Regions from separate parts of the Pseudoalteromonas sp. NZS127_1 genome, predicted to be linked through region 1. Evidence: predicted binding sites of a transcription regulator. Region 1 holds the regulator's gene; the other holds the start of a gene.
The links. The regulator ArgR, encoded in region 1, controls arginine synthesis, uptake and breakdown. The targets are predictions, from matches to a motif close to ANTGAATANNTATTCANT.

Region 1 (5,849 bases):
AAGCGATATGAATGACGTCAATCAACTTATACATGCGCAAATGCGCTCAGATGTGGCGTTAGTTAATCAGCTTGGTTTATATATAGTTAGCAGTGGCGGCAAACGCGTTCGTCCAATGCTGGCGATTTTAGCAGCCAAAGCGCTCGGTTATCAGGGTAAAGATCACATAACACTTGCAACAATTGTTGAGTTTATTCATACAGCAACGCTATTGCATGACGATGTTGTAGATGAATCAAACTTACGACGTGGCACACCTACAGCAAATGCTGAATTTGGTAATGCTGCTAGCGTATTGGTTGGTGACTTTATTTACACTCGTTCATTTCAGCTTATGGTTGGCCTTGGAAAAATGCAGGTTATGCAAGTACTTGCCGATGCAACAAACATTATTGCTGAAGGTGAAGTATTGCAGTTAATGAACTGCAACGACCCAGATACGACCGAAGCCAGTTATATGCAGGTTATTTACTCTAAAACAGCTAAGTTGTTTGAAGCAGCGACAGGCCTTGCTGCCATTATTACTGAGCAAGACCAAACTACGCTCGATGCACTAAACCTTTACGGTATGCATTTAGGGACTGCGTTTCAGCTAGTAGACGATGTACTTGATTACAATGCAGATGCTGAGCAGCTGGGTAAAAACATTGGTGATGATTTAGCTGAAGGCAAACCAACGCTTCCACTTATTTATGCTATGCAACATGGTAGCGAGCAGCAAACGCAGCTTATTCGTGATGCAATAGAGCACAGTAATGGTATGGAGCATTTAGAAGACATTCTATCGGCACTGAAGCAAACTAATGCGCTTGAATTTACAATGCAAAAAGCAGAGCTTGAAGCTGACAAAGCTATTGCCTGTTTAGACTTTTTAGCTGAGTCTGACTATAAGCAAGCACTCATAAGCCTTGCTCGTATTGCGGTTGACCGCGACCACTAGTTACACAGTGTGACATTAATTCTGAGCAACAAAAAAGCCTGCAAATGCAGGCTTTTTTGTTATTCTACTTTGGCTATTACGCCATGAAATCAACACCTTCTTTGATGTCTTTTTTCAGTGTTTCAAGCATGTCATTTTTTGCTTTTGTTTCAAATGCGCTTAGTTCGCCGTAAGAAAGAATTTCTTCTACGCCGTTTTTACCTAAACGTACTGGGTGTGCAAAGTACTCTGCATCGCCATTTTCAACAGCAACGTAAGCGTAATCTACAACTTCTTCACCCTGTAGGCCTTTAACTAAAGACATACAAAAACGAGCAGCAGCTGCGCCCATTGATAATGTAGCTGAACCGCCACCGGCTTTAGCATTTACAACTTCAGTACCCGCATTTTGGATACGTGGAGTAAGTGCAGCAACTTCTTCATCAGTGAAAGAAACACCTTCAACTTGAGAAAGTAGAGGAAGAATGGTTGTGCCTGAGTGACCACCAATTACTGGTACTTTCACAGTTGCTACGTCTACGCCTTTAAGTTCAGCAACAAATGCTTCTGAACGAATAACGTCAAGCGTAGTAATACCGAATACGCGTTTAGCGTCGTAAGTACCTGCTTTTTTGAATACTTCAGCAACGATTGGAACTGTGCCATTTACTGGGTTAGTAATAATACCTACTAACGCTTTAGGACAGCTAGCAACAATGCCTTCTGCTAAAGTTTTGATGATACCAGCATTTACATTAAATAAATCAGCACGATCCATACCTGGTTTACGTGGCATACCCGCTGGGATAAGAACGATGTCAGAGCCTTCAAGCGCTTTGTTTAATTCGTCTGCGCCAAAGCCTGCTACTTTAACATCTGTTGGGATGTGAGAAAGGTCAACCGCAACACCTGGTACTACTGGTGCAACATCATAAAGTGATAATTCAGAGCCAGCTGGTAAGCCTGTTTTTAATAATAAAGACAACGCTTGGCCGATACCGCCTGCAGCACCTAATACAGCAACTTTCATTGGAATTCTCCGTAATTTGAGGTAGGAAACATTTGTGGCTCTTAAGATAATGAAATTAGCGACTAAAAACAAATTTATCCTGTCTATTTCAAGTATATTTTCGACCATAGTCGTAAACTTTTGTGATTTAACGCATCAAACTGGCAAGTTAACTAAACAACTGCTGCATAATTATTCATTTTTGTGTAGAATTTGCGGCATAAATAACAAAAACGAATAAAGACTATGCAACCACAAGATAAACAAGAAGCATTGGTAAAAGCATTTAAATCACTATTAAAAGAAGAAAATTTTGGCTCTCAAGGCGAAATAGTTGATGCATTAAAAGATCAAGGCTTTGACAATATAAGCCAAAGTAAAGTATCGCGCATGCTAAGTAAATTTGGTGCTGTACGCACACGTAACGCCAAACAAGAAATGGTTTACTGCTTACCAGCTGAAATGGGTGTACCTACGGCTAAAAGCCCATTACGCCAATTAGTAATCGACATTATGCACAACGAAATGATGATCATTATTCGTACCAGTCCAGGCGCCGCTCAGCTTATCGCGCGTTTATTAGATTCATTAGGTAAAGCAGATGGCGTACTAGGAACAATTGCAGGCGACGATACTATTTTTATCGCTCCTGCTAAAATATCTGAAATAGATGTAACACTTGAACGTGTTCGCATTTTATTTGATACGGTTTAATAGCAAACTAAATTTGTTTTAAAAACCCGACTGAAGGCGCAAAGAAAGCAGAACCCATATCGGCTTGAGTAAAATCAAGCCAGTGGTCGTAGCAATCACCTTCTCCTAAACGACTTTTAAGTACTTTTTCAAATGCAGTACCCGTACTAGCGCATGTAATTGATAACATTCCCTGCTCATACACATCGCCATAAGGCATGCTCTGATTTAATAATAGCGGTTGTCCGTCTTCGTCTTTTAGCTCACTACGTGAAGCATGGCTGGTTTCAATCGCGGGGATAATTAGTGTGTTATCAAGGCGCGTACGCCCCATTATTTGTTCTTGCTCACTCAATGATAAGTGCTGCCACATAGTTAAATCATGCTTATAACGCTGTACATGAATATAACTCCCCTGATCTTCAAAATTGCCAGGGTTACTAATTAAAGCCGTAGCGCGCTTTTTTCTTCCATGTGCGGTGTCGCCACCATAAATAAAACCATTAAAATCACGACCATCTAAAAAGCGAAAATTACGAATTTGCTCCACCAGCTCAACATCGGGGGCAAATAGTTTTAAAATTTGCAGCGCAAATAAATGGTTAACGTCTTCACGGTCAGAGCGAATTTGCACAAATAAATCGCACGGTTGTACGCTCATTTGATGATCGCTATGGTTTATATTAGGAAAGCTCTGTAATTCGCTTGGGATGTATTCAGGGAGGATATGCGGCCAATATTGCGCACCAATAGCAACCATACAAGAGAGCATTGATTCTGAAAATTGATCGCTAAATTCTTCTTCAATAGCGCTTACTTGTTTTAACTTTGCGCGAAGTGATTCATCTTGACCATCAAACACATTAAAAAATAAGTGCAAACCGTGTAAGTTTGCTTCAGCACAAATCCCTGATTGCGCTTGCGCCATTGTTATTCCTTAGTTTTATAGATAAAAACACAGCGAATAACAAATTAATTACGATTCGAAAAAATTCACCGTGTGAGGTTTTATTTTTATTATAACCTGCTCATTATTTTCAAATGACTGGCCATATTGTGCAGCAACTTCAATTTCTTGTTCATCAATAACAAGTGAATAAACATACGCCGAACCAATAAAGCGACGACTTATGATTGTAGCTCGCTTACTAAATTTGTCACTTTGGTTATCTGCCACTAATTCTATTTGATGGGGACGTACATATATAAGCCCTATGCTTACGTCATGCTTACTCTCAATATAAGATTCGACTAAACCAAATGGTGTTTTGTATTCAGTTGCTGTTAATACTTCTGCGCTCAAGTATATGCCTTGACCCAGAAACTCTGCAACCTCCTTTGAACATGGAGCTGCAAAAAGCTGCTCAGGCGTGCCTTGTTGCTCAATTTTACCGCGATGCATAATGGCAAGTGTATCTGAAAAGGCAAACGCCTCTTCTTTTGAATGTGTAACAAACACAGCAGATACTTGGGTTGCCTTAATAATTCGACGTATATCGGCAATTAATTCAAAGCGTACTTGTGTGTCGATATTTGAAAAGGGCTCATCAAGTAGCAATAAACTAGGCTTATAAGCTAATGCACGAGCAATAGCTACACGCTGCTGTTGGCCACCCGATAACTGATGCGGGAACCTGTCGGCACAGCCAATTAAATGTACCAGCTTAAGCATTTCATCTACGCGTTGCTGCTTTTGAGCTTTACTCATTTTACTAAGCCCAAATGCGATATTATTTGCCACCGTCAAATGCGGAAACAACGCATAGTCTTGAAACATCATGCCGATGTTACGGTGCTCAGGCGAGACAAACGATTGCTCATCACTCACTAATTTACCGTCTATAAAAATAGACCCTTGCTTAGCTTCAATTAAACCTGCAATCGCTTTTAACGTGGTCGTTTTGCCGCACCCACTCGCTCCGAGTAGACAAACAATTTCATCTTTACCCACTGTTAAATCTAAATCGTGAATAACCTTTGTACCGTTATAGTGATAGCTCACGCCTTGTAAAATTAAACTACTCATTTAACTACGCTGCTCCATAGAACGATTAATAAAATACAAAGGAATAAACCCAACAATAACAATAAATAATGCCGATATAGAAGCAAGCTCTAACTGCTCGTCACTCACATACTGAAATACATGAGTAGCTAAGCTTTCAAAATTAAACGGCCTGAGCAATAGCGCAGCCGGCAGTTCTTTCATGCACTCAATAAATACCAATAAAGCAGCAGTAAGCAATCCTCTTCGCAGTAAAGGTAGGTGCACTAAACGCAGTGTTTGTCCTTGGCTTTTACCCATTGATTGGCTTGCCATATCAAGTGATGGGCTAATACGTAAAAAACTCGACTCAATTGCTCCGTGTGCAATGGCGTAAAACCTAACAATATAAGCAATAATAATAGTAAGAATGCTACCTGTAAGCAGTAAGCCAATATCTAAATTATACGGCTCGAGCGCTGTGTTAATGGTGTTCTCTAATAATGTAAGTGGTAACAAAACCGCAATAGCGAGTACTGTGCCAGGCAACGCATATCCTGTGCTTGCTAAACGCCCAGGAATAAGCGGATACGTTTGCTTTGCCACACGCTGATAAAAAACGACAAAAATACTCAACGTAATCGTTATTAGGCTCACAACCCCAGCCACTTTTAAACTTTGCCAAGCGTAACTAAAAAACTCTACATTCCATGCTTTATCAAAGTAGGTAATGGCGTAATTTATAAGTACTGCAATAGGGATTACAAACGCGATAAATAAAATAAAGCTGCAAAATGCCGTTGCGAGCCAAGCTGACTTTCCTTTTAATACATAGAGAGATTCACTATTTACACTTGATTGGCGCTCAAATACCGCTTGGTTACGACGACTAAAGCGCTCTGCCATTAATGCTAAAAATAACAGTAATAACATCACACCCGATATTTTAGCTGCCGCTGTAAGTGAGTAATAACCAAACCACGTATCGTATACGGCAGTCGTTAATGTACTTACGGCAAAATAACTCACTGTTGCAAAGTCAGCCATGGTTTCCATACTTATAAGCGCAAGAGCCGCCACAATAGCCCCACGAGAGAGTACTAAGCTTACTTTAAAGAAACTTTGCCAAGGAGATAATCCCATTAACTGGCTAGCTTGTACTAATTTGAATGACTGCTCGCGAAGAGCCGTTTTAAAAATCAAAAATAAATACGGATAAAGCACCAAGGCAATCATAACGATGG
Region 2 (5,849 bases), on a different contig from region 1:
AATCGGCATATCAAGTGCATGCTGTAAAAAATTCATTTGATGTTGCTGCATATTCGATACTGCAAAATTGCGCACTTTACCGCTTTCTTTTAAGCAACTAAATATGCGAGCAATTTCGTTAGCTTCCATGAGTGGATCAGGACGATGTAGCATAAGTACGTCTAAATAGTCTGTATTTAATCGCTTCAAGGATGCTTCAACTGATTGCTCAATCCACTTTGATGAAAAATCATAGCGCTTTGGCCCTAAGTCATCTTCAAAACGAATCCCACACTTAGATTGAATATACATGTGCTCTCTAAGCTCTGGTCGCTCGCTTAATGCTTTACCAAAAACCTGCTCCGCTTTACCAAAAGTATAAATATCAGCATGGTCAAAAAAGTTAATGCCACCTTCAATAGCGTTATCTATGCATTCATGAGTTTGCTTAACATGTGCATCAGTGATTGCGTCTTTATTCCAACCGCCTCCCAGACCCATGCATCCGAATACAAGTTTACTAACATGAGGTAAGTGCTTTGCTAAAGGTGTGTGAAGCATGATAACTATCCTTAAAATTTTGAAGAGCTGTTACTGTAAACAAAAAGCGCTGAACAAGAAACCATTTAGCGGTGAACAAATTAAGAACAAAAAAAAGCGCAGTAAACTGCGCTAAATCATTTATTAACTACCACGTTAATTATTAGCCAACAAGTGCTAATAAAATACCCGCAGCAACTGCACTACCAAGTACACCCGCTACGTTGGGTCCCATAGCATGCATAAGTAAAAAGTTATGTGGGTTGCTTTCAAGGCCCACTTTATTAACTACTCGTGCCGCCATTGGCACAGCCGATACACCTGCTGCCCCAATTAATGGGTTTATAGGTGTTTTAGATATGCGGTTAAGTCCTTTTGCCATAAATACGCCAGATGCAGTACCAATTGCAAAAGCCAGTGCGCCAAGCACTAAAATACCAATCGTCTCAACAGTTAAAAACTTATCTGCAGCAAGCTTTGAACCTACAGCTAAACCTAAAAATATAGTTGTAACATTGATGATTTCGTTTTGAGCACTGTTACTTAATCTATCAACAACACCCGACTCTCGCATTAAGTTACCTAAACAAAACATACCTACAAGCGGTATAGCAGCCGGTAAAAACATAGCCGTTAAACTAAGCACCATAAGAGGGAAAATAATCTTTTCCTTTTTAGATACTTTGCGAAGCTCTGGCATCTTAATTTTACGTTCTTCTGGGGTTGTTAACGCACGCATAATTGGCGGTTGAATAATTGGTACTAATGCCATATATGAGTATGCTGCTACCGCTATTGCACCAAGTAAATCAGGAGCCAGTTTTGACGCTAAAAATATTGCTGTTGGCCCATCTGCACCACCAATAATTGCAATAGCCGATGCGTCCTGTAGAGTAAACTCAAAGCCTGGCACATAGTTAAGTAATATTGCGCCAAACAGTGTAGCAAAAATACCAAACTGTGCAGCCGCACCTAATAACAACATACGTGGGTTTGCAATAAGCGCGCTAAAGTCGGTCAGCGCCCCTACTCCCATAAATATTAATAACGGAAAAATCCCCGTATCAATACCCACGTAATAAACGTAATACAAAAGCCCACCTGAGTCTGACAAACCTGCCACTGGTACATTTGTTAAAATTGCACCAAAACCAATTGGTAATAATAATAGTGGTTCAAAGCCTTTAGCTATCGCTAAAAACAGTAATAAACACCCTACCGCAATCATAATTAACGATGGGATTGTAAAGTTAGCAATGCCGGTCGCATTCCAGAGGTTTAAAATACCGTCCATCCTCTATTTGCTCCTAAGCTAATGCAATCATAGCGTCGCCGGTAGTTACGGCATCGCCTTCACCAACCAACACTTCGGCAATAGTTCCGGTATGCATTGCGCGTATTTCGGTTTCCATTTTCATGGCTTCCATAATAATCACTACATCACCTTCGTTAACAACTTGCCCAGCTTTTACCTTAATCTTAAAAATATTACCGGCTAAAGGTGCGTTAAGTGTTTCACCTGATGCAACTGAAGCAGACTGAGGAATGTGCTCAGAGTCTTTTAATGTTACTTCTTTTAGCTCACCACCTTGCGCCACTACTACGTCGTAAACTTTACCATCTACTTTTACGCTGTATTGCTCAGCTTTAACGCTGTTATTATTTGATCCTGATTTTGGTGCTGCCTTATTGCTCTTATCTTCAACGGTAGGAATAGGCTCAAATGCATCAGGGTTATTACGATTTTTAATAAATTTCAAACCAACCTGCGGAAATAATGCATAAGTTAGTACGTCATCAATTTGCTCATCAGCAAGTGTTAAACCTTGCTCTTGTGCTTCTTTTAATAATTCAGCTTCAAGCGTTGCAAGCTCTGGTGCAATGTTATCTGCAGGGCGACAAGTAATAACCTCTGCTCCATCAAGCACACGCTCTTGTAGCTCTTTATTCATTGGTGCTGGTGTTAAGCCATATTCACCTTTTAATACGCCAGCAGTTTCTTTAGTAATTGTTTTATAACGCTCACCGGTTAGCACGTTAAGTACTGCTTGAGTGCCTACAATTTGCGACGTGGGTGTTACTAAAGGTAAAAAACCAAGATCTTCACGTACCCGTGGGATCTCAAGCAAAACTTCATTAAGCTTATCTGCCGCGCCTTGCTCTTTAAGTTGGTTTTCCATGTTTGTAAGCATGCCACCAGGTACTTGAGCTAGTAAAATACGACCATCAACCCCTTTTAAGCTACCTTCAAATGCCGCATATTTTTTACGTACATCTCTAAAGTAAGCAGCAATTTCTTCTAGATGATTTAAATCAAGGTCAGTATCGCGCTCAGTTCCTTCAACTATCGATACAATAGTTTCAGTTGCTGTGTGTCCGTAAGTCATACTCATAGATGAAATAGCGGTATCAAGCATATCAATGCCTGCATCAATCGCTTTTTGATAAGTCGCAGTACTTAAACCAGTTGTAGCGTGGCACTGCATAGCAATAGGAACCGACACGGTTTCCTTAAGTGCTTTAATTAGTTTTTCAGCATCGTACGGCTTTAATAAACCCGCCATATCTTTAATACAAATTGAGTGACAGCCTAAATCTTCTAATTGCTTAGCAAGAGTCAGCCACATATCAAGCGTATGAACAGGACTTACCGTGTACGAAATAGTACCTTGAGCATGTGCGCCTACTTTTATAGCCGCTTTAATCGCTGTTTCTAGGTTACGTACATCGTTCATTGCATCGAAAATACGAAATACGTCAACGCCATTTTTATGTGCGCGTTCTACAAACTTTTCAACTACATCATCAGCGTAATGGCGGTAGCCTAATAGGTTTTGACCGCGTAATAGCATTTGCTGTTTAGTATTAGGCATCGCTTTTTTAAGCGCGCGAATACGCTCCCAAGGATCTTCGCCTAAATAACGAATACACGAATCAAATGTAGCACCGCCCCACGATTCAATAGACCAATAACCTGCATCATCTAGCTTGCTAGCAATAGGTAGCATATCGTCTAGGCGCATACGTGTTGCGAGCAATGATTGGTGCGCATCGCGTAATACCAATTCTGTTAATTTTAATTTAGCCATGTGTGTGCCCCTTATTTATTATTTGATTTGTACTGAGCAATGGCAGCACTAATAGCAGCGATGTGCTCATTAGGCACACCTTGAGATTTAAAAGACGGTGATTTAGCTGGTGATGCCTCTGGTTCGCTATAGCGCGTCACCAAATTAGACATAAGCGTTACTGCACCAATTAATATCGACAGAAATACAAACACCCCAACCATACCAGTTAGCATTAAGCTACCAGCCGTTGTGAGTAGAGCACCTATATCCATTTTTCTCCCCCTTGAAACCCATATCGAAAATAAAAAATCGATTTAATTAAATATTTATTCACTGGATAATAACAAAACTAGTCGCTTTGTCTACATCTTGTAAATTGGTAAAACCAATTAAACTATAAACAACATAACACTCAACAAATTTACATGCCATAACCCAGCAATCATGCGCCCTACAATACATACAGAAAATAACGACTATAGCTAATAGTTATATGGAAGTTGTTAATTAACTATTCAACTTAATAAAAATAACCGCCAAATTTTATAATAAGTACAAAAACACACACCAATTGTTAATTGGTCTTACCAAAAAGATTATTTTTAGTGAATATTTACCGGTAACTTGTAACAGTGTGAATAACTTACATAACAAAGCGTAAAAATTACTAACTAACTAATAACTAAAAACACAGTTAAAAACCATAACCACTTGATATAAAACAAAAATAAACTTTGGCATATAACTGGCATTAGTTATTGTGAGCAAATTTGATAACCAAGGAGAAAACAATGTTACGCTGGACAATTACATTTTTAGTTATTGCTTTAATCGCTGCAGTGTTAGGTTTTGGTGGCATCGCAGGTGCCGCAGCTGGTATAGCAAAAATTATATTTTTTATATTTTTAGTACTTTTAGTGATCTCATTAGTTTCAGGTGCACTACGTGGTAAATCACCCAGGTAGATAAAGCATTCAACTAACAAACACTAAAATTTAATTAACACTTACAAGGAATTACATTATGAATTCAACAACTGTAAAAGCAGCACTAATCGGTCTATTCGCAAGTTTCTTTATCATGGGTTGTGAAGACAATCATGCAGAAGACGCAGGCGAACGTATTGACGAAGCAGTAACTGACGTGCAAAACAAAGTAGAAGATGCATGTGAAAATGTTAAAGAAGGCGTAAACGCTGAAGAAACTAACTGTTAATTCTTCTTGTATCGCTAAAAAACGGCCTTAGGGCCGTTTTTTTGTGTCTGTAATAAAATCACTGACTATAAAGCTGCTCATTTAGCGGCTAGCTTGTTAAAATAAAAAAAACGATATTTAAAGCAAGGCAATATGGCATTTACAACAACCTACACACTAGATAAACCTTACTTTTACGAGTGCTTTGATGAGTCACTCCCGTACAGTAAGCGCGCCAAACCTAAGTACTTTTTACTTGTACTCCTCGTTGCGCTTGGTTTATTTGGCATTTATGTTTTAAACGATCATTACTTAGGATCGTTTATGATCATGCTAGGTGTACTAGAGTGCGTCGCTTTTTACTATCGCAGACCTTGGTGGGTAACCAGACAAATGCTCAGCAGAGCGTCAGGCTCTGAGGTAACACTTACCTTTGATGAAGAAGGCATTAAGTCGGCTAATCATTACAAAAGTTTTGAGCTAACTTGGCAAAACATAAGCGAAGTAATAGATACTCAGCAAGGTATTATTATTAAAAATAAAAGCGGAATGCAGTACATTTCAAAACAAATACTAACCCCTGAAATACTCGCTTTTATAAACAAAAAAGCCACTCAGTGAGTGGCTTTTAGTCTAGTTGAGCTAATTACTCAACTACGTATACGTGTTGATTAAGCATTGCCCGGATTAGGGTTCGACTTTTCAGCTTGTATGCGCATGTAAATCTCTTCACGATGCACTGATACGTCTTTTGGTGCATTAACACCGATTCGAACTTGATTTCCTTTAACACCTAGAACAGTAACTGTTACTTCGTCACCAATCATTAGGGTTTCACCTACTCTACGAGTTAGTATTAGCATTCTCTTGCTCCCATGTTCCAATAAAAATTATAAGATTCCGCTTAAACATACTAATGAAAATTAGACTGAAAAGTAAGTAAAAACTCTCAATCTATCCATTTTCTGTTAAAAATGCTTTGTGTAATGCACGAACTGCCAACTCTAGGTACTTTTCATCTATTAAAACTGAAATTTTAATCTCAGAAGTCGAGACTAAAACTAC

Region 2: a site for ArgR is predicted at 3,908-3,925, ahead of I6F50_RS18085 (OadG family protein). Genes of this name have one in related genera too.

What each region holds. Positions count from the first base shown of each region.
Region 1 is NZ_JADYXO010000006.1:67,181-73,029, reverse strand. Features, by position in the region: gene ispB (octaprenyl diphosphate synthase) at 1-940, shown strand, start outside; gene mdh (malate dehydrogenase) at 1,017-1,949, opposite strand; gene argR (transcriptional regulator ArgR) at 2,175-2,642, shown strand; gene I6F50_RS07625 (Dyp-type peroxidase) at 2,650-3,549, opposite strand; gene I6F50_RS07620 (ABC transporter ATP-binding protein) at 3,598-4,647, opposite strand; gene I6F50_RS07615 (iron ABC transporter permease) at 4,648-5,849, opposite strand, start outside.
Region 2 is NZ_JADYXO010000027.1:19,701-25,549, forward strand. Features, by position in the region: gene I6F50_RS18070 (aldo/keto reductase family oxidoreductase) at 1-540, opposite strand, end outside; gene I6F50_RS18075 (sodium ion-translocating decarboxylase subunit beta) at 683-1,813, opposite strand; gene oadA (sodium-extruding oxaloacetate decarboxylase subunit alpha) at 1,827-3,608, opposite strand; gene I6F50_RS18085 (OadG family protein) at 3,620-3,862, opposite strand; gene I6F50_RS18090 (DUF1328 domain-containing protein) at 4,382-4,555, shown strand; gene I6F50_RS18095 (hypothetical protein) at 4,614-4,805, shown strand; gene I6F50_RS18100 (YcxB family protein) at 4,938-5,405, shown strand; gene csrA (carbon storage regulator CsrA) at 5,456-5,647, opposite strand; gene I6F50_RS18110 (aspartate kinase) at 5,739-5,849, opposite strand, start outside.